Regions from separate parts of the Priestia sp. GS2 genome, predicted to be linked through region 1. Evidence: riboswitches for the same ligand, from Rfam matches in the RefSeq annotation. Region 1 holds a riboswitch; each other region holds the start of a gene.
What was found. A riboswitch is a leader RNA that binds a small molecule or an ion and turns the genes downstream of it on or off. The one in region 1 is predicted to bind cyclic di-AMP.
Positions count from the first base shown of each region.

Region 2: it holds a riboswitch for cyclic di-AMP, as region 1 does, so the genes downstream of both, V2145_RS04820 (dicarboxylate/amino acid:cation symporter) here and V2145_RS16450 (cation:dicarboxylate symporter family transporter) in region 1, are expected to answer to the same signal.
Region 3: it holds a riboswitch for cyclic di-AMP, as region 1 does, so the genes downstream of both, V2145_RS06635 (hypothetical protein) here and V2145_RS16450 (cation:dicarboxylate symporter family transporter) in region 1, are expected to answer to the same signal.
Region 4: it holds a riboswitch for cyclic di-AMP, as region 1 does, so the genes downstream of both, V2145_RS05335 (potassium channel family protein) here and V2145_RS16450 (cation:dicarboxylate symporter family transporter) in region 1, are expected to answer to the same signal.

Region 1 is NZ_JAZGJX010000001.1:3,244,347-3,251,911, forward strand. Features, by position in the region: gene V2145_RS16430 (GntP family permease) at 1-982, shown strand, start outside; gene V2145_RS16435 (EcsC family protein) at 1,071-1,871, opposite strand; gene V2145_RS16440 (DedA family protein) at 1,934-2,533, opposite strand; gene ytvI (sporulation integral membrane protein YtvI) at 2,722-3,753, opposite strand; gene V2145_RS16450 (cation:dicarboxylate symporter family transporter) at 3,990-5,270, opposite strand; cyclic di-AMP (ydaO/yuaA leader) riboswitch at 5,367-5,514, opposite strand; gene V2145_RS16455 (undecaprenyl-diphosphate phosphatase) at 5,847-6,671, opposite strand; gene brnQ (branched-chain amino acid transport system II carrier protein) at 6,821-7,565, opposite strand, start outside.
Region 2 is NZ_JAZGJX010000001.1:935,997-943,561, forward strand. Features, by position in the region: gene V2145_RS04800 (ABC transporter permease) at 1-1,706, opposite strand, end outside; gene V2145_RS04805 (ABC transporter ATP-binding protein) at 1,681-2,451, opposite strand; gene V2145_RS04810 (sensor histidine kinase) at 2,594-3,586, opposite strand; gene V2145_RS04815 (response regulator transcription factor) at 3,583-4,284, opposite strand; cyclic di-AMP (ydaO/yuaA leader) riboswitch at 4,853-5,008, shown strand; gene V2145_RS04820 (dicarboxylate/amino acid:cation symporter) at 5,221-6,447, shown strand; gene V2145_RS04825 (aspartate aminotransferase family protein) at 6,650-7,565, shown strand, end outside.
Region 3 is NZ_JAZGJX010000001.1:1,272,594-1,280,158, forward strand. Features, by position in the region: gene V2145_RS06595 (GrpB family protein) at 1-177, shown strand, start outside; gene V2145_RS06600 (DUF4397 domain-containing protein) at 214-897, opposite strand; gene V2145_RS06605 (hypothetical protein) at 1,037-1,327, opposite strand; gene V2145_RS06610 (putative quinol monooxygenase) at 1,457-1,750, opposite strand; gene V2145_RS06615 (ArsR/SmtB family transcription factor) at 1,927-2,241, shown strand; gene V2145_RS06620 (CHY zinc finger protein) at 2,284-2,646, opposite strand; gene V2145_RS06625 (undecaprenyldiphospho-muramoylpentapeptide beta-N-acetylglucosaminyltransferase) at 2,802-3,866, shown strand; cyclic di-AMP (ydaO/yuaA leader) riboswitch at 4,002-4,150, shown strand; gene V2145_RS06630 (hypothetical protein) at 4,234-4,389, shown strand; cyclic di-AMP (ydaO/yuaA leader) riboswitch at 4,392-4,544, shown strand; gene V2145_RS06635 (hypothetical protein) at 4,638-5,030, shown strand; gene V2145_RS21430 (potassium-transporting ATPase subunit F) at 5,154-5,228, shown strand; gene kdpA (potassium-transporting ATPase subunit KdpA) at 5,256-6,920, shown strand; gene kdpB (potassium-transporting ATPase subunit KdpB) at 6,979-7,565, shown strand, end outside.
Region 4 is NZ_JAZGJX010000001.1:1,034,668-1,042,232, forward strand. Features, by position in the region: gene V2145_RS05310 (sensor histidine kinase) at 1-933, opposite strand, end outside; gene V2145_RS05315 (response regulator transcription factor) at 930-1,601, opposite strand; gene V2145_RS05320 (S1C family serine protease) at 1,875-3,095, shown strand; gene V2145_RS05325 (hypothetical protein) at 3,092-3,718, shown strand; gene V2145_RS05330 (Lrp/AsnC family transcriptional regulator) at 4,156-4,611, opposite strand; cyclic di-AMP (ydaO/yuaA leader) riboswitch at 4,803-4,942, shown strand; gene V2145_RS05335 (potassium channel family protein) at 5,074-5,733, shown strand; gene V2145_RS05340 (TrkH family potassium uptake protein) at 5,737-7,062, shown strand.

The sequences.
Region 1 (7,565 bases):
TTTGCCAGGTACTCCACAAATTCAAAACGTTATTCCAACTACTTTCTTTAAAACAGATATTTATGCTGCACCAATGCTAGGTATCATTGGCGCTATCTTTGTTTTGTTTGTTGGGCTAAAATATTTAGAAGGTCGCCGTAAAAAAGCAGAAGCTGCTGGTGAAGGTTATTATGGCTTTGGCCACGAAACCGCAGCTGCGGCTGAGAAGTTAGAAAATGATATAACAATAGGAGAAGAAGAAACAAGTACGAAAAATGAAAAACCAACCATGTCTCGTCAAATCCTAGCGTTTGTACCTCTAATTCTAGTAGGAGTTATGAATAAAGTATTTACAATGGCTCTGCCTGTTTGGTATCCAAATGGTTTTGATTTTGCTGCCATTGGTCTTGAATCCTTTGGAAAAGTTGAGCTTTCATCTGTACTTGCTATTTGGTCGGTTCAAATGGCTCTAGTAGTAGGAATTATTGCCACACTGCTATATGATTGGAAAAAAGTAAAAGTAAACTTTCAAGCAGGTCTTAATACAAGTATCAGCGGCGCGTTGTTAGCTTCCATGAACACAGGTGCTGAATATGGTTTTGGAGGCGTTATTGCTGCTCTTCCAGGGTTCGGTGTTATTAGTAAAGGAATTTCTGAGACATTTACAAATCCACTTGTTAACGGTGCTGTAACAACAACAACATTGGCTGGTATAACAGGATCTGCATCAGGAGGAATGGGCATTGCTTTAAGCGCTATGTCTGAAAAATACTTAGCAGCAATCAATCAATTCAATATACCACCTGAAGTAATGCACCGCGTTATTTCAATGGCATCAGGTGGTATGGATACACTTCCACATAACGGTGCTGTTATTACGCTTCTTGCAGTAACTGGCTTAACGCATCGTCAAGCGTATCGAGATATTTTCGCTATTACAATTATTAAGACGTTAGCAGTTTTTGTAATCATTGCACTTTACACATTCTTCGGTATTGTATAAACAAAGAAGCATCCTTTCTATAAAACAAGGGTGCTTCTTTGTCGACATATTTCCCTAGAAATAATGTTATTTCGCAGGAAATGTCTTATTATGACTCTTGTAAATTCTTTTCTTGCTCTAATCGTTCTAAGATGCGGCGTTTACGATAAAGCATAGTCCCTATTTCTCCAATGTCTCCAATCGCCTGCTTATTCACATAAGCACCGAAAATCATACCTGCTATAGGAATCATTTGAAAAAGCTTTTTCCATCCCCAGTTGTCTCGATAAGTTGTAAATACCTCTCTCCAACCTTGAAGCTGCGATAAGCTTTGTGCACGTTTACCTTCTGCCAATTCTTCTAAAATTGCTTGTTTACCAACAATATCAGAAGATGAGAATTGCATACACTTTACCATAAAGACGCGTTCTTCTTGCTTTGTTGGATCATAACCATAAGCAACAGCAACCTCTTGCAGAGTTTTAAGTGTTAAACCTAAGACAAATGGAACATCAATAGCCAAAGTGAAAATACCACCGATGCCTGTTGTAGCGCCTTGGATTTGAGCATTTTTTTGACGTGTTGCTACAAAAGCATTTGCTAATTCATCCATCTCTTGAATAGATAGCTGCTGAATGTCTGTTAATGTTAACTCTTTTTCTTCTAAGCGCTTAGATGCCTTTTCTAACGTAGCGGACGTATTTGCTAAATATTGTCCACCATTATCAATGTATTTAGCAACTTCATCAAGGAGCTTTTCTATTTTTGCATGAATAAATTTAGGGGTTACTTTATCAAGAGCCGCAAAGGGTAAGCGAAGCAGCTTCTCCCAAAAAAACAAGCCTTTTTGACTTTTTTCCCACTTTTCAACCTTTTTTAGCTCCTTTGCTAGCTGTTCCCGTGTCTCCACACACATTCCCCTTTCTATATAAAGCGCCCAGACAAATAATGTACTGGACGCTTTCATTCTTCTTATGCCTTTTGCTTCTTTTTCACATATTTAAATATAAAAAACACAACGATGATAATTAACAGACCAATTCCAATCGGTTGCATATATTGAGAAACAATCGGTCCAACATCTTCCCATTTCGGACCTAACTTATAACCAAGATACACGTAAAGAGCCGTAATTGGCAGCATCGCTACAAACGTATAAATTGAGAACTGCCAAACGTTCATTTTTGCCATTCCACAAGGAAGCGAGATAGCTGTACGTACGCCAGGAATAAAGCGTCCAAAGAAAGCTACTCCTGCTCCATATTTATCAAAGAACCGATCAGCTGCATCGATTTCCTTCTCTTTCACTAGAAAGTACTTTCCATATTTTAAAACAAGAGGACGTCCGCCATAGCGACCAAGAGCGTAAAGCGTTAATGGTCCAAACACTCCTCCAATTGTTCCTGCTAAAATAGCTAAATAAAGGTTCATATCACCTTGATATACCCAATATCCCACAAGTGGCAAAACAAGCTCTGCTGGGACAAATTCAAACGTTAGCGCTAAGATAACCCCGAAATATGAAAGCTGCTTAAGCGCTTCTACTAATGACAAAACAACTGTTTCTAACAAACGACTTCCTCCTCAGTTAACTGATTACTCTATGACAAAACGTGATATTTTAAAGCTTCACAAGTCATAATTGTATATTAATCCCCTGTAATTGAAAAGTAAAAAAAGAACGAATGCTGTCAGTCTAAGTAATTTACGATTTCTTCTCTAAAAAGTTTCAATAAAAATAGACACTAGATAGCTAGTGCCTAAATTTTAAAGTTAATTTGGATGACTCCAACTTTCCGAAGCGCATCATATAAGATGACAAGTGCTGGACCTAGGAACAGTCCAATAAACCCTAATAGTTTAAATCCTATATATAAGCTGATTAACGCAGCTAAAGGAGAAATTCCCATATTTGTTGAGAATACTTTCGGCTCTACAACTCGTCGAACAACCGTAATGACTCCAAATAAAATAAATAGGCCGATTGCCAGTGAATCTTGACCTTGAGTTAAAGCAAATATTCCCCATGGGACTAGAACAGAACCTGTTCCTAAGATTGGTAGAATATCAACAATAACAATTAACAGGCTCAATAAAGCTGTGTATGGTACATTTAATAACCATAGCCCAACATAAGCCATCACAAATGTTAAAAGACTCAATACAATCTGAGCTTTAATAAATCCAACACCAGCTTGCATCAGCTGCGTAATAACAATTTTTGTTTTATATTTCGTTTCATCTGTTAAGAACGATTTTATTTTCTCTTTAATATTTGGTAACTCTAAACTAATGAACACTAAAGCAACTAAATAAATTAGAAATTCCAACAAGAAGCCTGGAACTGTTGCAGCAAAGCTAATAATTAACTCAACGGTTCCCTTTAATAGTGTATCCAACGAATTAATAGTGCTTTCAATTGCATTTTCAATAGATGAAATGACTTCTGTAGGAAGAGCATTTGAATAATATTTCCACTTAATAATATTAGGATAAATTGTCGTTTCGTAAAGCTCTTTTACAAAAGAAGGCGTGACTTTTGAGAGAGCTACTACTTGCGTTACAATTGTACGAATAATAAAGAAACCAATCAATGTTATGGATACAACATATAATAAAAACGCTACTAATACAGCATAGATTCGATTAAACTTCAAAGAGTGCTGCAACTTTTGAATAAGGCCTTCTAGAACAATTGCCGTTAACAAAGCAAAGACAATTGGTAAGCTATAAGGAATTAAAAAACAAGCTGCAATAATTGATACAATAATTGCTATGCGCTTCTTCCACATATGTAAATGCCTCCCACGCTTTCTTCCTAAATTCACTCACATGCCCTATACTAGAGCAGGCTCAGCTTGTTTATTTAAAAACATACCTGTTGTTACATATTATAATTATAGGTTTAATTTCTTTATTAATAAAGAACTAATCAAAAAATTATCAAAAAAGCTACTTACCTGTTCATAAAAATAGAACCAGTAAGTAGCCTTATGCATTAAGCATTATTACGAGATTACAAGCTGCATTAGCTAGCTACTTTAGCCGCTTTCGCCTCTTTCATCACTTCATTAGCTTTTATAGGATTGTACTTGCCTTCAGACTTAGACATAACAATTCCTGCAATTGTGTTACCCATTAAGTTTACAACGGTACGAGCCATATCCATAATTCGATCCACACCAGCGATGAATGCCAGACCTTCTGCCGGAATTCCAATCGTACCTAACGTTGCTAATAATACAACAAATGATGTTCCTGGAACGGCTGCCATCCCTTTTGAAGTAATCATAAGCACTAAGATTAGCGTTAGCTGTTCCACAATTGTTAAGTCAATTCCATAAACCTGTGCCAAGAAAATAGCGGCAATTGCTTGATACAGCACAGATCCATCTAAGTTAAACGTATAACCAATTGGGATGACAAACGATACAATAGCTTTTGGACATCCCATTTTTTCTAATTTGCCCATAATACGAGGTAATACCGTTTCTGAACTTGATGTACTATATGCTAACAGTAATTCATCTTTTAAATAACGCATTAATGTAAAGATATTTACGCCAGCCCATTTCGCAACCGCTCCTAAAACCACAATTAAGAAGAATAGTAAACCAGCGTGAACTAGAATAACAAGTTTCGCTAGCGACATTAATGATTCTAAACCAAACTTAGAAACAGTTACACCAATTAGAGCAAAGACCCCGATAGGAGCAACTTTCATCACCATATTAACAACATGGAACATCGCATGTGAAACACCATCAAAGAAATTTAAAACCGGCTTTCCACGTTCTCCTATTGCTGCCACTCCTAATCCAAACAGTACGGAGAAGAAAATAATTGCTAACATGTCACCTTCTACTAGTGATTGGAAAAAGTTCGTAGGAACAATATGAAGGAACGTTTCTGCAACAGTTTTTTCACTTTGTTCTTCGCTTGTCTCTACGTACTGATTAATATCCGTCTTTTGTGCAGATTCAATATCTACTCCCACACCTGGTTGAAAAGCATTAGCCAACAACACGCCTATGATAATTGCAAATGTTGTAATAACTTCAAAATAAACGATTGTTTTAGCGCCTAATCGACCAACTTGCTTACCATTACCAGCACCAGCAATACCAACAATTAAGCTTGAAATAACAATTGGAATAACAATCATTTTAATCAGGCGTAAGAATAAGTCGCCCAGAGGTTGTAAGTACGTTGCTACTCTTGGATCATTAAACCAAATAACACCAACTAAAATACCTAAAATTAAACCAACAAAAATTTGTGTTGCCATGCCAAACCGCAATTTTTTCATATGTGCTCTCCTCTCTGTTGTAAAGCGATTTTATTTTTTCTGAAAATTAAGAAAAGACCATTCTTAAAGAAAGAATGGTCAACAAAAAGACAGTTTTCTTTCTCTCAACAAGCAAACGAGGTTAACTGTCGGATTCGGGTTTGAGAGTACCCTACCTTCCGCTAAGGAAAGATTCACCCCAAGGTATATGACATACCAAATTTGTGGTTCCCCCGCTCTAAAATAGATTAAGCTTACTAAAATATTTATTTTTCTAAAATATTATACTAAATTAATATTTTTCAATAAGAATAATTTATCTGTTTTTTGAAAGCTTGTCAATTTATTTTTATGACTCGAAACTTTTTAACTATATAAATACCAAAATATAAACAACAGCTAGGACATTACGAAATAATTCCTTCTCAAGGGAGAATCATGACTATTCTAAATAAGTTACGTTGAAAGGACATATTGTTGCCACTACTTTTTTAAACTTATTTTCCTGATTAACAAAAAATCCGAGGCAATGAGAGTTAACTCTCATTGCCTCGGATTTGTCATACGCTTTGGTATCATAGCCTCTTCTCATAATACTTAAAAGAATACAAGATAAATAGCAACTGCTAATACAATACGATAAATAGCAAAAGGTACCAATTTTATTCGATTAATTAATTTTAAGAAAAAGCGAATTGAAACAAGTGCTACGATGAAAGCACTAATAAAGCCAGCAATGAAAAAAGGCAATGCATCAATTGTGAAATACTGCCAATTTTTAATTAATGATAACCCACTAGCTCCTGCCATAATAGGAACAGCCATAATAAAAGTAAAGTCAGAAGCTGCTCGGTGGCTCATACCCAAAAGTACCCCACCTGAAATCGTAGCACCAGAGCGTGAAAACCCTGGCCATAGAGCAATACATTGAAATAATCCAACACCAATTGCTTGACGATAAGTCATTTGATCTACTGTTTCAGTTTTTGGAATTCTTGAAGCAAAGCGGTCCGCAATAATCATTAAGATGGCTCCTGCAATTAAGCTTACTAATACAGTTTTTAATGAAAATAAATACTCATCAATAAAATCTTCAAATAAAAAACCTAGTACAGCAGCTGGAAGCAAACCAACGATAACTTGAGAAAGCTTTAAACGATTTGTTATCTGTGCGTATTGCTCGCTTTTACGATTTAGTCCAAGTAAATTAATAAAACGCTCTCTGAATAAAACAACGACAGCTAAAATTGAACCTAATTGAATAACAATTTTAAATGTATTGGCAACTTCTGGTGAAAACAATTCTTTTGAGTTCAACCATAAGTCATCTACAATAATCATGTGTCCAGTCGATGATACAGGAGCGAATTCAGTTAACCCCTCTACAATTCCCAAAATAATCGCAACAATAATTTCCCACATTTTTACTCTACCTTTCAAGATTACATAATTTTTTCATCTTCATAGCAAACGTAAATATTCGCTCTTTATCATAATTGTTTGCTGATAAAAACACAATCTTTATTTAAAGAACAAAAAAAGCCCCAATCGGGCTTTTTCTATCGATGATCTTATTTACTATATGGTTTAGCTTCCTGCGAACGAACTAGTTTATCCCTTAGACTATAAAAGCTAAATAGATAACCACCCATTGTTCCAACAAGCGCTGGTATTAACCAACCAAAGCCTGTGTTATAAAACGGAAAACTTCTCACAAATTCTCCCCAAGCACCTAAGTTTACCCCTGACTGTAAACAAGCGTCTGTTATGCTTGCCGCTCCAACAAATAAAACAGATAAAGCATAGGTACCTTGTTTCCCTTTAAATAGAGAATTTGTTAACGATAAGACAATTAGCATAATAGCAACAGGATAAATAGCTGTTAAAACTGGAACTGAAATCTTTAGAATCATAGTTAACCCTAAATTTGCAACAAGTAAACTAAATAAAGCAATTGTACTAACCCAAACCTTATACGACACTTTCGGTACTAATTGCTCAAAATATTGACTGCATGATGTTAAAAGTCCAACGGAAGTTGTTAAACAAGCTAACGTAAAAACAATTCCTAATAAAACAGCTCCAAACGGGCCAAACAGCGTAAAGACAATGTTCGTTAACGTTACTGCTCCATTTGCTGCATCGGCATGACTAACAGATCCTAAATATGCCAACATCAGATAGATAATAGCTAGTAACGTTCCTGCAATTACCCCTGCACGAATGGATGACGCCATAATACTTTTGGTATCAGTCATTCCTTTTTGCTTCAAAGCCATTGCAATGACAATTCCAAAGTTTAGCGCAGCAATTGTA
Region 2 (7,565 bases), 2.3 Mb from region 1:
GGCGTAATAATCTTATGGAGCTCAGCCTTAGTTAAACCAACTTTTGCAATCGTTTGATACTGGCGCTTATCATAGTCAAGATCTGTATACAAACGGAAGTATAAAAAGCTTCCTGCTGCAATAAAGAAAACACACCCAACTAAAAGAGCGACAAAAAGAGCAGTGCGATACATTTCCATCATCATATTGTAATCATATCCAGCTGATGAGAAAGAAAAAGCTGGATCACTCGTATAACTCCCGGTATAAATGCCGTCTTCTCTACTATATAAACTCAAGCCAATGTCTTTTGTTTCAACCCAATCTTTGGTTGCAAACCCGTAGTAGTGAGTTGTTGACGTAGGTTTTTGAATTTGTTTATAAAGTTTATTTGGAATGACGTACAAATCATAGCCGACCATTCCAGAAGAAAAGTAAGGTGCATCAATAATTTTTGTTACGTTAAATGTTAGATTGCTTTCACTTAAAATAATGGGCTTCATCTTTTCATCTGAGAACGTATTATAAGTGACTGTGCTGACATAATGACCTTCATTTTCTTTTAATTGAAGCGGTTTTTCACCAGCGGCAATGGCCATCGCATTATAATCTGATAAAGAGATAAGCTCAACTTTTTTATTTGTTTCGGTTTCTGTCTGTTCGATTAAGGTTACTTTGATTTCATTATATGATAAGTCCGTTTTATGAAAATTATCTCGAATAGCTTGTACTTGTGCTGCTTGGTTCGGGTTTTGGTCCGATGATTGATAGACAACTGGGATTTGAGCACGTTCATCAAATAGCTTTTTAGAACCACCCATCGCCGATAAGGTTCCAATTGCACAAAAAGCAACAGTTGACACGATTGTTACCATGAAAAACATACGAGCGTTATCTTTCATTCTATAAGCTAAATCTGAAATGGTAATAAGACGCGTATGATTCCAGTAAAAGCGCTTATTTTTCTTAATCATTTTTAATAGGAAAACACTTAGCTGCGTATAGAAAAAGTAGGTTCCAATAATGGTCATCAGGATAACGATAAAAAATCGAAAGGCGATGTTATAGATGTTAGCCGTCCAAGCTAAGTAATAGCCTCCAATTAATAACCCAGCAGCCAGTAACGATAAAACAATAGAAGTTTTAGGTTCAGGCTTTGGTTTTGATGTGGATTGAAACAAATCTAACAATTTGTTTGTGCGTACAAAAAAGCTTGTGAAAAATGAAATAACCAGAAATAAAACGGTAAATGCAGCTGTTGTTAATGCGAGTGCTTGCCAAGGGACTAGAAACGCAAGAGGCTTCTCCATGCCAATAACGTAAGACCCAATCATTAAGTAGAGCTTGCCAAGGAGCATTCCAACAAGGATTCCTGTAATGATGGCTGAAAAACCAATAATCATATTTTCTAAGAAAATCATGGTGTTTAGCTGACGTTTAGACATTCCGTGCATAATAAAAATCCCAAATTCACGCTTGCGAGACTTTAAAAATGCGCTGACAGAATACAGAACGAAGAAAAACGAAAATATATAGATAATATATTCAGCCGCAGTCATGCCCTTTTTTGCCATTTCTTTTGTTACACCTTCTGTGACTCCAGGGTGAAAAATAAACATTGCATAGAGAAAAAAGACGGCTACAGAAAAGGCGCTGCTTAAAAAGTAAGCTGCGTACGTACGCATATTACGCATAACATTTTTAAATGCGAGTTGTCGAAAGCTCATGTGCGTCTCCTCCTAAAACTGATAGCATATCAATAATTTGTTGATAAAAAGCTTGGCGGTTATTCCCGCAATAAATTTCGTTATAAAGTTGTCCGTCTTTAATGAAAATTACACGATTACAATAACTAGCTGCGTGCGCATCATGAGTAACCATCATCATCGTTGCATTTTCTTGTTCATTTAAATGTTGCAGAGTTTCCATCACATCTTTAGATGCTTTGGAGTCTAAGTTCCCTGTTGGTTCATCAGCTAAAATCAGCTGTGGATGGTGAATAATCGCTCGAGCGATGGCTGCTCGTTGCATTTGCCCTCCTGAAATTTCGTACGTACGTTTCTTTAAAATATGTTCAATGCCAAGTTTGCTAGTAATAGAAGCTACTCGCTTAGCCATTTCTGAACTTTTTACTTTATCTAAAGCGAGTGGCAAGATAATATTTTCTTCAACAGTTAATGTATCTAATAAATTAAAGTACTGGAAGACAAACCCAAGCTCACGTCTTCTAAAAAGTGCAATCTCTTTTTTCTTAAGTTGATGAGGGTTGCGGTTATTAATAAGTACTTCTCCAGCTGTAGGTGAATCAATGGTAGAAACCATATTTAGCAGAGTTGTTTTTCCGCTTCCAGATGGTCCCATAATGCCAACAAATTCTCCTTTTTCAATTGAAAAATTAACGCCTTCTAACGCCTTGTAAGAAACGTTTCCTTCATATACTTTTGTTAAGTTATTGACTTGTAAAATAGGCATAGTCAAACTCCTTTGTAAATATTTGTTTTTATCTATACTCTTATCTTATTGAAAATTAACCGAGTGTGCTATGTGGTAAGCTTACAGAAATCTTACACTTCTGTAAGAAAGCAAGAGAAGGCTAATTTATACATTAGCCTTCTTAGTTACGAGCAATATTTTGTTGGAAAATTAAGCGTATGGTAGTCCCTTGCCCCACTTTTGATTCAAGCTCTACCTGGTGGTGGAGCTGTTTGCAAATTTCTTTTACGAGATAGAGTCCCATCCCCGTGGATTCTTGATATTTTCGGCCGTTTTCGCCGGTGAAATAGGGGTCAAACACACGTTTTAGATCTTGTGATGGAATACCTATTCCTTGATCTTTTACTTCTAATATGACCTGTCTTCCTCTTTCAAATGCTGAAATAGTGATGTTTTGATTAATTCCAGCAGAATAGCGGACGGCATTAGTGATAAGCTGTGAACAAGCAAAGTTAATCCACTTTTCGTCAGAAGCTACGATGAGTTGAGGTGAAATATCAACTGTTGGAAATACCTTATTGCGAATAAAAAAACGTTTGTAACTTGAAATAAGCCTTGTTATAACGTTATGTAGGGAAACACTCTCTGCTTGGAAATCATGATTGAAGTCATTCAGTCTCGACGTATACAGTACAGTCTCTAACCCTTTTTGAATTCGATCCATTTCATCTTGAATGCTCAGAAAGATAGGTTCGTCTTCGTTTTGAATCATCAGATGAATAACGGATACAGGGGTTTTCATTTGATGAACCCACTGATTCATAAATGTCATATGTTGATTAAGTTTATTTTGATAGTGATACATTTCATTATGAAAGCTTCGAAATTGACTCTCGAAAAGTTCTTTTAACGCTTCTGAAAGCGGAGAGTCTTCCTTAGATAATACGCTGTCTTCTAACTTATGTAATGGACTTGAAAGGTGCTTATAAAATGTTTTGTTTGTGTAATAGCGATAACAGAGGTAAGTGATATAGATAACTGTGCTGATCAAAATAGCGTAAAGAATAGTAAAAACATCTCGAAAGCCATCTAAAGCAAAAATTGTGCATACTAAACCCAATTGCATAAGATAAAAAAATGTAAGTGGAAGATGTTCTTTAAAAAACAGCTTCATGATTTATTCGCCTCTTGAATTCGCAGTATATAGCCTGTACCTCTAATCGTTTCAATTGCCTTTTCAATACCAACATCCGCTAGTTTTTTACGCGTACGCGTCATATAGACATTTAAAGTATTGTCATCAACAAAGAGCTGGTCGTCCCAAATTTTCTCAAGCAATCGATCTCTGCTCACAACTCTTTCTGCTTTAACTAATAATGTTTCAATGAGCTTGCTTTCTGTTTGGCTAAGTTCAATTTCTTTGCTTTTGTAGCGTAATAGTAGCCTTTCAGGATATAAAGTTAAACCAGCATGCTCTATAATTCGTTCTTGATTCGTAGGTGCATAAGAGCCATATGCGCGTCGTAGTTGGCTGTTTACCTTGGCAATAGCTACGTCGTAGTCAAAAGGTTTGGTTAAATAATCATCGGCTCCACTTTCTAATGCCATTACTTGGTCCATTTTTCCATCACGTGCTGAGATGAAAATAATAGGGCAAGTGGAGAGAGTGCGAATTTGTCTGCACCAGTAAAATCCATCATATTTTGGTAAATTCACGTCCAATAAGACAAGGTTAGGCTGGTGCTTTTGAAAATCATCAAGTACATCCGTAAATGATGTAACGATATGTACGTGTAAATTATATTTTTCAAGCTGCTCTTTTAATAAAGAAGCAATTTTTTGATCATCCTCTACAATTAAGACGGTAAACATGGTTAGAGCTCTCCTCTATGATATAAAAATCAATATATTGTTCTTTATAGTTTATCAAAAAGAGTAGGGAGATTGAAATAGTTTTTAGAAAAAAATGTAATTTTTGAGGGGGTTGCGAAAAAATAAAGTTTAAACTAGCTAAACTCACTGTTGGTGAAATTTAGAGGGAGAGGTTTAAGGATATACAGTAAATCAGTATAAAATATGAAAATAAAAATGATAATGCTTACAATTAATGAATAAAAATAAATAAATATGAATATTAATTATACTATTTTAAATGTTATAAAATGGCTTTTTGGTATTTTGTTTAGTATGACTATACAATTTGTTAGTTGTTATTGGTATGAGGTGCTATTTTAAGTTGAAATGTTGTTTGGAAAAGAAAACTTTGGCTTATAGCGAACATAAAATGAATATAAAACGCACATTAAGTGTGAGGAAATATGACATATAAATAAAAAAATCGACAGCGTTTTGAATTTTTTTTGTATATTATCTTGACAAAGTGATAGGAAATGAATTTTAATAAAGAAGTAAGTTATTGCAGTGCAAAACTATTACATCAAAATAACAGTTGCTTAATTTCAGATTTGAAAGAAAGCGGGGGACCCAAATTTGTGCGGACAAGCACTAGGGGTGAATCTTAACTTGATAGTTAAGTAGGGTAACTCACATACCCGAATCCGACAGCTAACCTCGTCAGCATTTTGTGGGAGAGTACATGGAAGGTTTGAAAACCAGAGAGGGCTCTCATGGTTTTTTTTGTACACTTTTTTCGATAATTTTAAAAAAAGCAGCTGGAGCTCGTTCTATTCTGAAAATTTCAAAAATAATATAAATTTAAAGTGATTATTCTTTTTGGAATATTCAATCTTTTATTCTTGGTAGTTATTAAATTAATAATATAATTTGTTTATATGAGGGGGTTCATCAATGAAACTATCAACAAAGATTATCATTGCACTAATTATTGGTGCTGTTGTAGGGGTCTTATTAAATACGTTTTCACCAGGGACGTTTACAACGCTAGATAAATATTTATTTACGCCGCTTGGACAAATCTTTTTAAGCCTTATTAAAATGCTTGTTGTGCCAATTGTATTTTTCTCAATTGTACTTGGCGTTGCAGGTTTGGGAGATCCGAAGAAACTTGGCCGCATCGGTGGTAAAACAATTGGTTACTTTTTAATTACGACAACAATTGCTATTACAATCGCTATTATACTAGCATTTATTATTAAACCTGGTACAGTTGGAACATTTGACACAGAAAACGCATCTTTTGAAGCACAAGAAGCACCTCCTGTAGGTGAAACGTTGCTAAACATGATTCCGACGAATCCAGTTCTAGCAATGACTGAAGGAAACATGCTTCAAATCATCGTATTCTCAATCTTTATTGGGTTCGGAATTACGATGCTAGGTAACAAAGCGAAAGGACTTTACAACATTATTGATCAGGGTAACGAGCTTATGATGTACCTTGTAAACTTAGTAATGAAGTTTGCTCCATATGGTACGTTTGGTTTAATCGCAACGGCGGTTGGTAGCCAAGGGTGGGGAGCAATTAAAGCAATGGGGCTTTACATGTCAGTAGTTGTGCTCGCGCTATTTGTTCACGCTATCTTAACGTACGGTGGCTCTGTAGCGCTCTTAGCAAAACGTAATCCAATCGAATTCTTTAAAGGATTCTCACCAGCTATGACGGTTGGTTTTAGTACGTCAAGTAGTAATGCCACGTTGCCAATTGCAATGAACGTAGCTCAGAAAAATCTTCGTGTACCTGAGTCCATCAGTAGTTTTGTTCAGCCGTTAGGTGCGACAATTAATATGGATGGAACAGCAATTATGCAAGGGGTAGCAACTGTTTTCATTGCTCAGGTTTACGGAGTTGACTTATCATTCAGTGCACTAATTACAGTTGTGGTAACAGCCGTTCTTGCAAGTATTGGAACAGCTGGAGTTCCAGGTGTTGGACTTATCATGTTAGCGATGGTACTTTCAGCAGTTGGCTTACCAGTAGAAGGTATTGCATTAATTATCGGTATTGACCGCTTGCTTGATATGATTCGTACATCGGTTAACATTACAGGGGATGCTGCATGTGCAGTGATTGTTGCTGAATCTGAAGCAAGAAGAGCTGAAAAAGCGGGAGCTTAATTTAAAACATTAACCAGTAGGGGATGACTGGGAAATTACAAACAAAGGGTTTTTGATACGATAATAAGGCTCACTCTTTACGTTAAAAGCGTAAGGAGTGAGCCTTTTTCTATTCCAGTAAAAACAATCCTTTTTACTTAGCAAAAACAGTGTTCATAGGGCATAGACTTTAATAGAGGTCTTGTGATAAGGAGGAATCGCGATGACTGATAAGTCTTTATCGAACTTAATCAAACCACTGTTAGATGCTTGGTATCCTACGATTTCTCACGGAATGGGAGTTTATCTGTATGATGTACAAGGCAAAAAATATTTAGATGCATCATCTGGTGCGGTGACGGCAAACGTTGGACATGGTGTTCAAGAGATTATTGATAAAATGAATGACCAAGCAAAAAAAGTTGCGTTTGTGTATCGCTCTCAGTTTACAAGTGAACCTGCTGAAAGATTAGCAGCACGGCTTTGTGAGCTGAGCAATCATCATTTCCAATTTGTTTTTTTTGTTAATAGTGGAACCGAAGCAACAGAAACCGCAATGAAGATGGCTATTCAACACTGGCAGGAAAAAGGAAAGCCTCAAAAAATAAAAGTATTATCAAGGTGGATGAGTTATCACGGCATTACAATTGGTGCTTTGTCTATGTCAGGGCATGCAGGTAGAAGGAAAAGGTTTGTGCCTTTACTAGAGGAGTACCCTTCCGTTTCGCCACCTTATTGTTATAGGTGTCCATTTGAAAAAACGTACCCATCTTGTAACTTAGCATGTGCAAACGAACTTGAACGAGTAATTAAGCGTACGGGAAGTGAGCAAATTGCAGCTTTTATTACGGAACCTATTATTGGAGCGGCTGGAGCGGCGATTACACCACCGGATGGATATTACGAGCGAATCCGAGAGATTTGCGATAAATACGATGTTTTATGGATTGTAGATGAGGTAATGACGGGAATGGGACGTACAGGAAAGGTGTTTGCGTATGAACATTGGAAAGCTAAGCCCGATCTTTTGACTCTTGGTAAAGGTTTAAGTGCTGGATACACTCCAATTGCAGCCGCCGTTGCTACCAAGGACGTACTAGCACCCGTACTGAATGGATCTAATCTAATTATGAGTGGAC
Region 3 (7,565 bases), 2.0 Mb from region 1:
TTACTGTTCCAAGATCAGTTAAAGCGTAGTGAAAGATTCCAGGAAGGCTATATTGAAATGAAACATAAACTTGCTTCTTCTTATTGGAATGATTCTAGTCAATATAAAGAGGGTAAGCAAGCTTATATTCAATCGTATGTTTCTTCTAAAAACTTACAGTCGGTGAATACGAAATAATAAGCCAGCGCAATTATGCGCTGGCTTATTTAATAGTTATTTTGTATCTTCTAAAATAATGGTTTCAAGTTGGTTTGCAGTATTCACGGCTAAAACCGTATAATTCTTACCGCTTTCTACTTTAGTACCTGGAAGTCCAAGTATTTCTTTGCCATCTGCGGTTGTGACACTTAGATCATAAGCACCAGGAGCAAGAGCCTGGTAGTCAGATACCGTTTTAAATTCTAAATTTGTAAACAGTGGAGCCGCTCCTTTTGGTCCAACATTAACAGCTGGAGCATCAGGTGAAAAGTGAGCAACACGAACGTTTGCTTTATCGGGCGTTCCGACCGTATTGTTGGATATTGCTTTTAGTTCTAACATATTTACTTTGTTAATAGCAGCAATCGTGTAAGACTTTCCACCTTCTACAACAAGCGTTGCTTTTACTACAGGTTCTTTTGTTCCTTTTGTACCAGCTGCATAAACTTCTACTTGATGTGATCCAGCCGGTACTTGTAAAAAGTCCGTAGCATCTTTAAATTTTACACCTTCTACAGCGGGTTTTGTATCTAAGAAGATATCCACTGCAGGCGCATCTGGAGAAGCATGTACAATGCGAACATCAGCATTCTTTGAAGGAGCTGTTTCGTTAGGCTCTTTTGTTTCAGCAGCAAATACGAGTGTGCGACTTATGGCAATCAGCATAATCGCAGTGAGTATAACTAATAGGCGTTTCATGTTCTTTCACTCCTCATTTCGTCTTAAGACAGTTGTATGTAAGGAAACTGTTCAACTATTAGCGTATACAAATTAAAAATAACTATACGAAAAGATGTACTACTTTGCTGGTAAGTAGTACATCTAGATAATGGCTATTTTAGCGATGAGGGCGTAGGAAAAACGTGCGAAATAGTGCAACAACTGCAAGCAACGTGGTTAATCCCCAAGTGAAGATATAGGCTAACCCAAGACCGATGTTTGCGTCTAAATAGTTATGTTTGGATTCGTCGTATAAAGCATAAAGCAAAGGAGCAGAACAAACAAAAAAACTAGCAAGTAGCGCAATGCTTTTCCATGGTTTAGGGCGTCTGATTGTCCAAAATAAGCATAAAAAAGCAACGAATAATAAAAGAAACGTTCCTACTTGTATTACGTTTAAAATAATCATACCGTTAATCACCTTCTTAATAATTGACTATGACTATTATAGGCATAGAACCTGGAAAAAGAAAGGAAAAAAAGCCTAAGTGATCATTCACTTAGACTTTTTGCATTGAATTGAAATCTGTACTTTTCGTCATTCGGGTTTAGAAAATGAAGTTTTTGCTTCTAAAGGAGCTACTAACACGCCATCTTTGGCAAACTGGACGAATGATACAAAGTGCGTAGATTGATTATGAGCTTGAATAGAAGCTTCATCTTTCCACTCTTCAAGCATTACAAATGAATTTTTTTCGAATGCATCTTCAAACAATTGATAGCTTACATTCCCTTCTTCTTCGGTAGAATGTTTAATTAATGTTTGAATAGCTTCTAAAAAAGCATCGCGTTTTGCAGGGTTAATTTTCATATAAGCTTGGATAGTAATCATATTTATTCCTCCTAAAATAAAAAGGTCTCTAGTAGTATTTTAAAACGTTGATGTTGTTAGTTCGAAAATCATCGAACAATCAACACTATAACACTTGAAAAGTAGCCATGCAAGCATTTAGATTTGAAGGTTCTCCCACATTGAAAAGAGGTATAAGAATGTGATACCTTTTACATATGAAAATTCCATATCAACCATCCAAATCAGAAATTCGTTTAACTTCTATCTTACATGCTTTGAGCGATCCCAATCGCTTGCGCATCGTACAGTGTTTAGGGAAAAGAAAGGAGAGTCATTGTTCTTATTATCAGACGCTTAACGTATCAAAATCAACGCTATCCCATCACTTTAAAGTACTTCGCGAAGCAGGAGTTATTAAGGTTAGAATTGAAGGAACACAGCACTTTTACTCGTTGCGAATAGAAGATTTAGAAGAGCTGTTTCCAGGATTACTACCAGCAGTTCTTCATATTAACGAAGAATTGTTATAAAAAGCTGAACAATTAGTTCAGCTTTTCTTAATGGTGGAGTAATTAGACTTCAAAATAGAGGTGAGTGTGCAAACTGCAACCTGGATTAAAATGAGCTTGGCAGTTTGGACATTGTGATTTACAGGATAAGTACTCAGTAACAGTTAACTCATTATGACATACCCCGCATATAATGGCTTTGGTATCAAACAGCTTTTTTGGCCAAACTTTAGCTGAGTGATCTGCTGTTTCTTCGTGACATTTATGACAAGGATAGTAGTCTTTGCAACAATAAAATTTTATTGCAATAATATCTTTATCGGAATGATAATGAACACAACGCGTTTCTTGGTCAATCATTTTTCCTTTAACGTTCTTAATGAAAACCACGCCCTTTTTGAAAACTAAACATGTTGATTGTATCATAAATTTCCGCATCGTTTATATTTTAAACAGTATATATAGATATAAGGTGTTATAATGGATGAGTTAAGCCTGTATCTTTTATATAAAGGCAAGGAATTTTTCAATGAATAGAAAATTAAAAATGACTGAAATGCAGTGTAAAGAGAGGAAATAAGATGAGTAAGAATGTAATCGTATTTACTGGTGGCGGAACGGCTGGTCACGTTACCCCAAATATCGCTATTATGAAAGAGCTAGATAAAGAAAAGTGGGATATTCACTATGTAGGCTCTCATAATGGGATTGAAAAAGAATTAATTACAAACTTAAATATTCCGTACTACCCAATTTCCAGTGGAAAACTTCGTCGATATGTAGATATGGAAAATGTAAAAGATGTTTTTCGAGTAGTTAAGGGAGTAGGAGATGCAAGACGGATTTTAAAGAAGCTAAGGCCATCGCTTGTATTCTCTAAAGGTGGATTTGTAACCGTACCTGTTATCATGGCGGCTAAGTCCCTTAATATTCCTGTATTTATTCACGAGAGTGACTTAACGCCGGGACTGGCAAACAAAATTGCTCAGCGTTTTGCGACAAAAATCTTTACATCATTTGATGAAGCAGCTGCTTATTTCCCGAAAGAAAAAGTTCAGGTTGTGGGCTCGCCAATTCGTCGAGAATTATTTCATGGAAAAGCAAACAACGGTCAAAGTTGGCTTCGTTTTTATGATAAAAAGCCGGTTCTGACAATTATGGGTGGAAGCTTAGGTGCGCGAAAAATCAATGAAGTTGTTCGTGAATCGCTGCCTGAACTTCAGAGGAAATTTCAAATTGTGCACCTGTGTGGAAAAGGAAACGTTGATGAGAGTTTAATGAATATTCCGAGCTACCGCCAGTTGGAGTATGTGAACGAAGAGTTGCCTGATGTATTAGCTGCAACTGATTATGTCATTACGCGCGGAGGATCTAATGCTATTTTCGAATTTCTAGCCCTTCATAAGCCAATGATGATTATTCCTTTATCTAAAGCTCAAAGTAGAGGAGATCAAATTTTGAATGCAAAAGCCTTTCAAAAGAAAGGTTACTGCACGGTTCTAGAAGAAGAGGAAATTACAAAAGAAACATTTTTACAAGAATTAGAACTTCTTCAAAAACAAGCAAGTGAAATGAAGCGTACAATGCGTGAAGCGACAAAAACAGACGCTATCTCTGTCTTAGTGAAAGAGATAAATAGCATTTAAAAAAAAGCCATGATTCTATCGTTGAATCATGGCTTTTTTGTTATGTTTGTATAATAAAAAAGATGGAAAAAATACGTAAAAAAAAGTGTTGACAGTAAATTTTAACAGGAGTAAGATTACTCTCATGAAACGTTCCACCAGTGAACGCTGAACCTTTGCTAGTTCAAGCATAGTAAGCAAAGGACGGAGGAACCAATTTATTGGGGTGAATCTCTTTTTCGAGTAGGGTTATTTCCAGATCCGAATCCGACAGCTAACTTCGTAAGCGTATGGGGAAAGGAAGGTGCATTTGTGGTCGTTTTCTATGACAATAGCAGCTAACAATACTTTTTTCCTGAACGAAATTCAGTGGGAGAGGAGTAAACCAATGCAGCTATCTAAGCCTATGATTCAGTTAATTGAACACCGTGCTCAGTATGAGCAGGATTCATTTGAGAAAGCGAATCGCTGTGTGGCACAGCTAACGCATCAGCATTTTTGTTCAATTATTGAAAATGAAAAGCGTTTATCTCTACGAAAATAGTAAATAACTATTCGCTTAATCTGCTTTATAGAGCGGGGGAACCAACTTTGTTCGGCAATGATGCCGTCCTTGGGGTGAGTCTCTTTTTTAAAGAGTAGGGTTACTTCCATAACCCGAATCCGACAGCTAACCTCGTAAGCGTTTTGGGAGTAAAAAATTCGTGTCTACCACGGCTTATTTGTCGTGCAAAAACCACGGAAGAGCTCCCTCTTCCGTGGTTTTTTATTTGTGGAAAAGAAGGGATGCTAGTGGAAACGAAGCAAATTATCGTTTGTATTCAAAGAGAAGAGCAAGTTTTGATGCTATCAGCTTTTCGTAATCAGCACCGCTTTGTTGTGTTAACGGAAAATGAGTCGGTGAGGGAAGATGCTTTGTTGCTAACGGACTCAGAAGTGATTTTTTTATCTAATATAAACAATGAAATCGCGCCTTTAGCCCAGGTAGATAAAGTAATTATTTGGGAAGAAGACATTGGGCGGTTATCAAGGATGATTGAAACAATTCAGCTTACTACTGGAGCTCCAATTATTTTGGTTACCCAGAATTCAAATTATTCAACGCGGTTTTTTCAGCTGCTAGGAGTGAAGTACGTTATTTATTCAAGAAGTCCTAAAGCGGCATTTTTACTAATAGAAGAGTAAGGAAGTGTACGTATGGATGTGCTAATGATCGGCAGTTTAGTTGGCTTATCACTGATAATGATAGGAATTATCAAGTGGTCTGAAAAGACCCTTGAAAAAAAGGAGGAGAAGCGGTAAATGTCCATGGTTTTATTGGGGATTTCACTACTTATTTTCTTATATTTACTTTATGTCTTAATGAACCCAGATGAATTTTAATAGTGGAGGAGTTTTTCAGTGAATACAATATTATTTACCATAGTACTGCTTTTATTATTAGTAGCGGCTGTCGCTAAGCCAGTCGGAGTGTACATTGCAAAAGTGTTTTCTAATGAACCAAATGCTGCAGGTCGAATGTTTATGCCAATAGACAGATTGCTGTATAAGGTAATTGGAATTCAACCTAAAGATCAAACATGGAAGGAATATGCAATTTCATTGTTGTTTGTTAATACGTTTATGATTTTAGTCGTATATACAGTGTTTCGAACACAAGCATGGCTGCCTTTAAATCCAAGTGCTCTTGAAAACATGGATCCAGCTTTAGCGTTTAATACAGCAATTAGTTTTATGACCAATACCAATCTTCAGCATTACAGCGGAGAATCAGGGCTTTCATATTTCTCACAAATGGTTGCTATTTTGTTTATGATGTTTGCAGCTCCAGCTAGTGCACTTTCAGTAGCAATTGCATTTATGAGAGGAATGACAGGTAAGAGTATTGGTAACTTTTTCACGGACTTTATTAAAAGTATCACGCACGTATTATTACCCGTAGCAGTTGTGGCAGGAATTATATTTGTGCTGCTAGGTGTACCACAAACTTTAGATCCTACAGTAACTGCAACAACTTTAGAAGGTGAAAAGCAAGAAATTGCAAGAGGACCCGTAGCAGCTTTTCTATCAATTAAAGAGTTTGGAAATAACGGAGGCGGATTTTTCGGCGTAAACTCTGCTCATCCATTTGAAAACCCAAATGGTCTCAGCAATATGCTGCAAATTGTTTTAATGCTGCTTTTACCAGTTTCTTTACCGTTTACGTATAGTAGGATGATTGGTAATAAAAGAGAAGGTAGAATGCTGTTTGCTTCAATGAGTTTGTTATTTGTGGTGTTCTTATCAATAGCGCTTATCAGTGAACAGCAAGGTAATCCAGCCTTTAATGATTTTACATTGAATAGCGAAAATGGATATCTGGAAGGAAAAGAAGTTCGTTTTGGGGTGGAAATGTCAACGCTTTATGCCATTGTGACAACAGCTAGTGAAACAGGAGCAGTCAATACTATGCATGATACTTTGACACCTATCAGTGGAATGCTAGCGTTAAGTAATATGCTTCTTAATACCGTATACGGTGGTGTTGGAGCAGGGTTCATTAACGTAATGATGTATGTATTAATCGCTGTTTTTTTATCGGGTCTAATGGTAGGACGCACACCTGAATACGTCGGCAAAAAGATTGAAGGCAAAGAAATGAAGCTTATCGCGGTTACGTTAATTTTACAGCCATTATTAATTTTAGGATTCACAGCGGTTGCGCTAACAACTAAATTAGGATTAGACGGAATATCCAACCCAGGGTTCCATGGTTTAACTCAGGTCTTGTATGAATATACATCATCCGCTGCGAATAATGGTTCTGGGTTTGAAGGTCTAGGTGATGCCACTGTTTTTTGGAATATTTCTACGGGTCTTGTTATGTATATTGGAAGGTTTTTTGGGCTCATTACGCTGTTGGCTGTTGCTAGTTCGTTGTCTCAAAAACAGCTCGTTCCACAAACATCAGGAACATTTAAAACAGATACACCTCTTTTTGGTGGAATCTTAATTGGAACGATGTTTGTTGTTGGCGCATTGACATTTTTTCCAGTATTGGTATTAGGACCAGTAGCAGAGTTTTTAACGTTATAACAAAAAGTGGAGGAAAGACATGAATAAGCATATCGGATCAAGTCAAACTCAGTTAGAAATGAATTCATCGACAGTAAAAGTAGAAAAAGATTATAAGAATCCCATTATAATTAAAGCATTAAAGGAATCTTTTGTCAAATTAGATCCTCGTATAATGATAAAAAATCCTATTATGTTTGTGGTTGAAATCGGTTTTTTTATTACGTTATGCTTAACCATTGTCCCAACTGCTTCTGGAGTAGATACGGTTGGAAAGGGGTTTAACTTAGGCGTTTCTATCATTTTATTTTTAACCATTTTGTTTGCTAATTTTGCGGAAGCACTAGCTGAAGGACGAGGTAAAGCTCAGGCTAATTCGTTGAAGCAGTCCAAAGAAGATGTTATTGCACACGTGTTGCAAAAAAATGGAGATATTAAGCAAGTTCCTGCTTCTCAGCTGACAAAAGGAGATATTGTGGTGATTTCACAGGGAGAAATGGTTCCTTTAGATGGAGAAATCATTAAGGGAATGGCTTCAGTAGACGAGTCGGCCATCACAGGAGAATCAGCTCCTGTGATGAAAGAAGCAGGTGGAGACTTTAGTTCTGTTACGGGAGGAACAACCATTGTAAGTGATGAGATTACCGTTCGAATTACGTGTGATCC
Region 4 (7,565 bases), 2.2 Mb from region 1:
ATTGACAGGGTGAGCAGATAAGTAATCTAGCTTTGTTAAATATAGTAAGTCACGGATTTTCTTTTCCAATTTCAGTGATTCATCTTCAATGACTTGAACGGTATTGGATAAATCCCCTTTTGGATAAATACCATCTTGTATCGATTGAGCGTAGCTTCTAATGACCATTACAGGCGTTTTCAAATCATGTGAGATATTTTGAAGAAGAGTTTGTTGTGCTTCTTCTTTCCGAATGAGTCGTTGTCGCATTTGTTCTATAGAAGAACCCAATTTTCCAATTTCATCCGTACGATCTAACGTTACAGGCTCGTGCCATTCTTGCTCTGCAATTCGCTTAACATGCTTCTCAAGTGATACAAGAGGGCGACTTAAATATTTTGCGAGCCAAATAGAAGGAATCCAGCTTAGAAGGAAAACAATGGACATTACGACTAATAGCTGTTTAAATAAAGCGGAAGCTAAAGCATTTCGATACGTATCCCATGAAAACGATAGTAAAAATGCCGGCTGGTCGTTAATGATTACTTTACTAACCACATAAAATAAAGTTCGATTACCTAAGTCTTTTTCATACCGTTCGACAGCTGATTCTTGATTTTGAGCTAGATGCTGTGCATGTCTTAAAAAATCTTGAGGTAGAACACGCGATGATAGGTAGGAAATATCGACATTTTCAGGTAATAAAATGTGGTCTACCGTACGGTTTCGTAAAGACGGTCCATCTTCATCATTGCTAAAATAATATTCACCAGACCGGCTAGGTAACCCGTATTCTTTTAAAATATGCTGTTCATTTTCAATACTTGTATAAATTTCATCCGTAAAGAATTGTCTAAGTGCGCTTGGAAACAACGTAGCTAACAAAAGTGAGATAACTAGTAATATGCCTGAGATGACAAGCCAAATTTGAAAAGCAAGAGATCGATTTTTCATGTGCTCATCATCCGATAACCATATCCATAAATTGTTTCAATTCGAGCGTGTGGGAGCTTTTTCCGAACTCTGCGTACTAAATCATCCACAACTCGGTCTGAACCGAAATAATCCTCACCCCAAATAGAGTTTAATAACTGCTCGCGTGAAAATGCTTGACCTATGTCTTTAGATAATGTGACAAGAAAATCAAATTCTTTTGACGTTAAATCAATAGGCTCATTGTTTTCATATACAGTTCGTGTATGAAGGTCTAACGTATAGGGACCGATAGCAATTGTTGATTCGTATTTTTGTTTTTGACCATATACAAGATTTAAAAGCTTTTGAACACGAATAACAAGCTCGCGAGGCAGGAAAGGCTTAGACAAGTAGTCATCGCTTCCCATTTCTAGCCCTAACACTCGATCAATATCTGCGTCTCTAGCAGAAATAAAAATCACGGGAATATGAGGGGTAGCGGACTTAATTTCACGGATGAGTTGATAACCATCGATATCAGGAAGCATGATATCTAAAACCCAAAGGCTAGGAGGGGTATGAATCATTGCCTTGGCATCTGTTCCATTTGAAAATGAAGTAACAGACCAACCTTCTTTTTGTAAATAAAGGGTTAAAACTTCATTTAAGTTTTGTTCATCTTCGACTAAGTAAATTGTAAAGCTCACTTTATACACACTCCTCTTTCTATTCAAAGCTATTATACTATGTGTTTGGAAGCAGAAAAAAATTTTTCACAATTTCCCATATTCTTTTGATACTTATCCCAAAATTTTGTTTTATAGTGTACATAACGAAAAAACATAATTGAATATAAAGGAGCTAACCATATGGAACCAAGAGACTTTAATCAAAATCACAATGATGATGAATATAACAGTCATTCTAACAATGAGCAAACACAGAATCAATACAATGAGGAATACGATAAAGCACGAAGTATGAGACAAGACTACTCGTCTTATCGTTCTGAGAATGGAAGAGAAGAAAAATCTAAAAAAAGGTTTTTACCATTTCTTGCATCGTCCATCGCAGGTGCTGTGTTAGGTGGAGGAATTGTGTTATATAGTGCACCTCACCTAGGGTTCATCAATGATGAAAGCCAAACCGATACTGCATCCACTTCAACAAGTGCTGCAACTACAGCTGCGACCAAAACCATTAGCACTAATGTAAGTCAAGGTGACCTAGTATCCGTTGTAGATAAAGTTTCACCGGCCGTAGTAGGTGTAAATAACATTCAAGAGCGAACCAATCCTTTTTCAGGAGATACGCAAACAGCAGAATCTGGAACAGGTTCAGGCGTCATCTTTAAGAAAGATAATAACAAAGCATATGTTGTAACAAACAATCACGTAATAGAAGGATCAAGTAAAGTTGAAGTTACGTTATCAAACGGAAAAAAAGAGGATGCCAAAATTGTAGGTGCGGATCCGCTCACTGATTTAGCTGTTTTAGAGATGGAAGCTAAAAACGTAGAAGCGGTAGCGGAGTTTGGTGATTCTACTTCACTTGTTGCCGGAGAACCGGTACTTGCAATTGGAAACCCTCTTGGTGAGCAGTTCTCAAGAACAGTTACACAGGGGATTGTGAGCGGCACGGAGCGAACGGTAAACATTACAACATCAGCTGGAGAATGGAACTTGGATGTTATTCAAACAGATGCAGCTATTAACCCAGGAAATAGCGGTGGAGCATTAATTAATGCTGCCGGTCAAGTAATTGGTATTAATAGTTTAAAGATTGCTGAAGACGGTGTAGAAGGTATTGGGTTTGCTATTCCAACTGCAGATGTTCAACCGATTATTGATAAGCTAATGAAAGACGGCAAAATTAATCGACCATATATGGGAGTTGGCCTGCAGGATGTAGCGGGTTTATCAGCTGCAATTAAAGAAAATGAGCTGGGCTTAACAGAAGATACTTCTGACGGTGTTGTGATTACAACAGTTGAACCTTTTTCAGCTGCTTCAGAAGCTGGCTTGCAATCAAAAGACATCATCGTAGGGATAGATGGTAAAGAAGTAAAAACATCCAGTGATTTACGCAAGTATTTATACACGGAGCGTGCAATTGGAGATAAAGTAAAGCTTGACGTTTACAGAAACGGAAAAAAAATAAACCTTTCACTAACGTTGAAGCAACAAGGCAACGATGAATGATGTACACAGCACGGCAGCTATTTCTATTTTTAATCGCTGCCTTGTTGATTACTGGGTGTGTAAATGCTTCAGAAGAAGTGGTTTTTCCAACACTAAACAATGAACAGCCGTCTAATAAGGTGGTCGCTATATACAGAGGTGACTCTATTACAAATGGTGAATTTCAAGAGTTTTTAGCCGTACAAGGTTTTCTAAACCCGGATGCTCCGGTAAACGATTCTTCTTATCGAAAAGATGCTCTATATCAGCTTATTGTTGATAAGTATGTAGGAGAAAAAGCTATGGATACTGATTGGGTAAATCAACAGTCAGAACAGCTGTGGAATGAAATTGAAAGTTCCTATAGTCAAAAAATTAGAGAGAAAGCCTATGAAGAGTTAGGCATTACGGAAGCAAGCGTAAAAAAACACATTAAAGCTCATTATCAATCCAAACAATTTTTTCGAGACAAAGTATCCGAAGAAGATGTAAACGATTATTTTGACAAAGCAGAATATAGCGCTGAATTTAAAACAGTTGAAGAAGCGAAAGAGCCAATTTTGCAAAAGCTTGTGCAAAAAGCTATCAATAGCTATATTCAGGATGAATTAAAGAGACAGGTTAAGCGCATTGAAGTCTCCTAATTCACCTTTTATATAGATTACTGAGGCTGGGACGTAGACATTTCAGCTACTCTAGAAAAGTTATGATTTGTATGCGAGAAGGAATCTTTCCTTATGCCCAAGCCTCATCCTATTCGTTCTTTTCATTGATGAAGCCCCCTTTTATCGTGATAGAGCAACGTGAATGAAGTGGAAAAAAATAGAAATAGACAAGTGGTTTTACAACTGATAAAATAAGAGTGTAAAACTTTCATTATTCGGAAAATTCATCGTCCTTTCACCTTTTGGTTGAAAGGCATTTTTTTGTTTACTTCCTGTAAAAGGATACAGAAGATAAAATGGATAGTAACTATTCATATTCCTCAAACGTGATGATAGCATCACGTTTTTTTGTAGTTAAATGTTAATGTTGAGCTTTATGAAAAGACGTGATGATTTGAAGTAAGCCATAGTTTAACTCATTTTTCTTTTAAAAGGCAGTCGATAAAATTAGGTTGGATTTCAACTTGTGAAATCCCTACATGAGACAAAGTATGTGCAAAAGGGGTAACTTCATCAATAAAAGACTCAAGTTCCTTAAGGCTAGGCAGCTGTAGTTTTGTAATAAAGCAAGCTTTTCCAGCTATCCTTTCACAAAACAAGGCGTATGGGTAAGTAGCGATAAACTTTTTAAAACGGTTATATTCTCCGTTTTTAATTGTAACCTCAACAAAACAAGAAATAGGAAGTCCTAATTTTTCACAGTTGATATTGACAGAATACCCGCTAATAATACCAACGTGTTCGAGGTGACGAACCCGTTCAGCGACGGACGGAGCCGATAAATTGACTAGTTTGGACAGCTCTCTCATAGAAAGTCGAGCGTTATTGGTTAACTCTTTTAAAATATGTAAATCAATGCGATCAATGTTCATAAGCTTCTATCATCTTTTCCGTTTTTATATTCTATTATAGTGAAAAAAGATAAAAAATTCTTCTTTTTTTCTTCTTATTTTAAGAGAGATTTTATTATTTAAAAAAGTATTGACATACCAAAAATGTGGGAGTAATATAAGGTGAAATCTTAAGTAATAACTTATTTTTCCATTTAAAGTAAGAAATCAACATAATACAATCGCTGAATCCTAATAGGAGCGGAGGAACCAATTTTGCACGTTTTGTGCTCGGGGTGAATCCTTTAGAGGTAGGGTTACTCTCATGACCCGAATCCGACAGCTAACTTCGTAAGCGTTTTGAGGGGGAGATGTAATGTGTAGAAAAACACAGGATCCTTCCTGTGTTTTTTTGTGCGTAAATTATTCGTTCAAATAAGTAAGATACTAAAAAAAGAGCACAATAAAAAAGAGAGAAACCGGAACAAGAAAGGATAGTTTGAAATGAAGAAGCAATTTGCGGTATTAGGATTAGGGCGTTTTGGCGGCAGCCTTGTAGAAGAATTCGTCAATCTAGATGTGGATGTTCTAGCTATTGACCGCAATCAAGAAGTCGTAAATAAGTACACAAATACAGCCACCTATGCGGTGCAGGCGAATGGTATAGATGAAGCAAGTCTCAAAAGTCTTGGAATTCGAAATGTTGATCATGCAATTGTATCATTTGGAGACGATATTGAAGCGAGTGTATTGGTAACAATGTTATTGAAAGATATGGGTGTGAAGCAGGTTTGGGTAAAAGCAGTAAATTCATACCATCAAAAAGTACTTGAAAAAATTGGAGCCGATAAGGTTATTCATCCTGAGCGAGATATGGCTAAGCGAATTGCGCACCACGTAGTTTCTGAAAAGATTATTGATTACATTGAACTTTCAAAGGACTATAGTATTGTGGAAATAATGGCTTCAAAAAAGATTCATAATAAAACACTATTTGATCTAAACATCCGTTCAAAGTATGGGTGTAATATTATTGGGTTTCAACGTGAAAACGGTGAAATGGTAATTTCTCCAACAGCTCATGAGATTATTCATGAAGGTGACATGCTCATTGTTATTGGACACAATCGAGATATTAATCGCTTTGAGGAAGAAGGCGTATAATCAATGAGTTTAGCCAGAAGTATTAAGCTAACGCCCCCCCAATTGTTAACATCAATCTTTGGGGGTGGAATTATTATTGGTGCACTACTTTTAATGCTTCCGTTTTCTACAACAGAACCAATCTCCTGGGTAGATGCTTTGTTTACATCTACTTCAGCCATGACGGTAACAGGGTTAGCGGTTGTAGATACAGGAACGCGCTTTACGGTATTTGGGCAGGTAATTATTATGCTTCTAATACAAGTGGGTGGATTAGGGATTATGTCGTTTGCTGTGCTAATCTTTATTATGCTTGGAAAAAAAATTGGTTATAAAGAACGAATGGTAGTCCAGCAAGCTTTAAATCAAACCAATATTGGCGGCGTCATTTTGCTAGTAAAGCGCCTTTTTATTTTCTCTTTTCTCATTGAATTAATTGCACTGATCTTTTTAGCAATTCGGTGGGTACCAGAGTTCGGATGGGGAAAAGGACTGTTTTTTAGCTTGTTCCATTCAATATCAGCATTTAATAACGCTGGATTTGGTCTTTTATCGGATAGTTTAATGCAATACGTTGGCGATCCACTTATTAATATTACAATTTCATTCTTGTTTATTATTGGAGGTATAGGGTTTACAGTACTTGCTGACGTGTGGGTGAAAAAATCTTATAAAAAGTTAAGCCTCCATTCAAAGTTAATGATCATTGGAACATTCGTCATTAATATCGTTGCTATGCTGTTTATTTTTTTCTTAGAATACGGTAATGCCAAAACATTGGGAAGCTTAGCTCTTGGTGATAAAATTTGGGCCTCCTATTTTCAGGCTGTTACTACCAGAACTGCTGGATTTAATTCTATTGACATAGCTAACTTGACGGATTCAACAGCCTTTTTAATGATCATTTTAATGTTTATTGGGGCGGGAAGTGCGTCTACTGGTGGAGGAATAAAGTTAACGACATTTATTGTGATAACTTTCGCAGTCATTTCCTTTATTCGAGGGCGTGAAGATATTGTACTACTAAAGCGTCGATTAAGTGAGCTGTATGTATTAAAAGCGTTAGCTATTTCGACGATTTCCATTATGTTTGTGTTCCTGGCTATATTTGCATTAAATATCTCTGAGCCTAATATTCCTTTTTTAAAGCTAATGTTTGAAGTGGTGTCAGCGTTTGGTACAGTTGGGTTATCTATGGGAGCAACGCCAGAGTTATCATACGTTGGACGTGTTATTATTATTTTTATCATGTTTTTAGGTAAAATAGGTCCGTTAACCTTAGCGTTTTCTTTAGCTAAACCAAAACGGGAAAAAATTCGTTATCCAAATGAAGATGTATTGATTGGGTAATAAAGAGACCGCATTCTTTGTTTATCTATGAAAACAAAGAATGCGGTCTTCTTTTTTGTATTAAAACATAATAGTAGCCCCTAAAATTGTGGCGATCATCAAAAAAAATGTAAGCATTAAGATTCCTGGCAATTTTGATTGATTGCGCATTCACTCAATCCCTCCTTTTCAATTATTATCACGTTAAAGTGACTTCCTTTATATAACGTATAAGTAAGTCATTTAGATTCATTTTTTTTTTGAAATATTTTAACGCACTTCCAAAAGCACACTCCTTCTTCAAGAAGGTAAAGACTGTAGTCCAACGGTTAGTGGAGGAAATAGTTCACGATATAAAGTCTTAATACTGAAAAAAGGTCATTTATAAAGTAGGGTGTAGCATTTCTATTTTATAAAAAAGTATCAGAATCCACGTTTGTCCATGGCAAAAAAACGTATATTGAATATAGTAAAATAGGAAGTCATTATGATTTCCTTTCACATCATAACGCCCTCTAATAAAG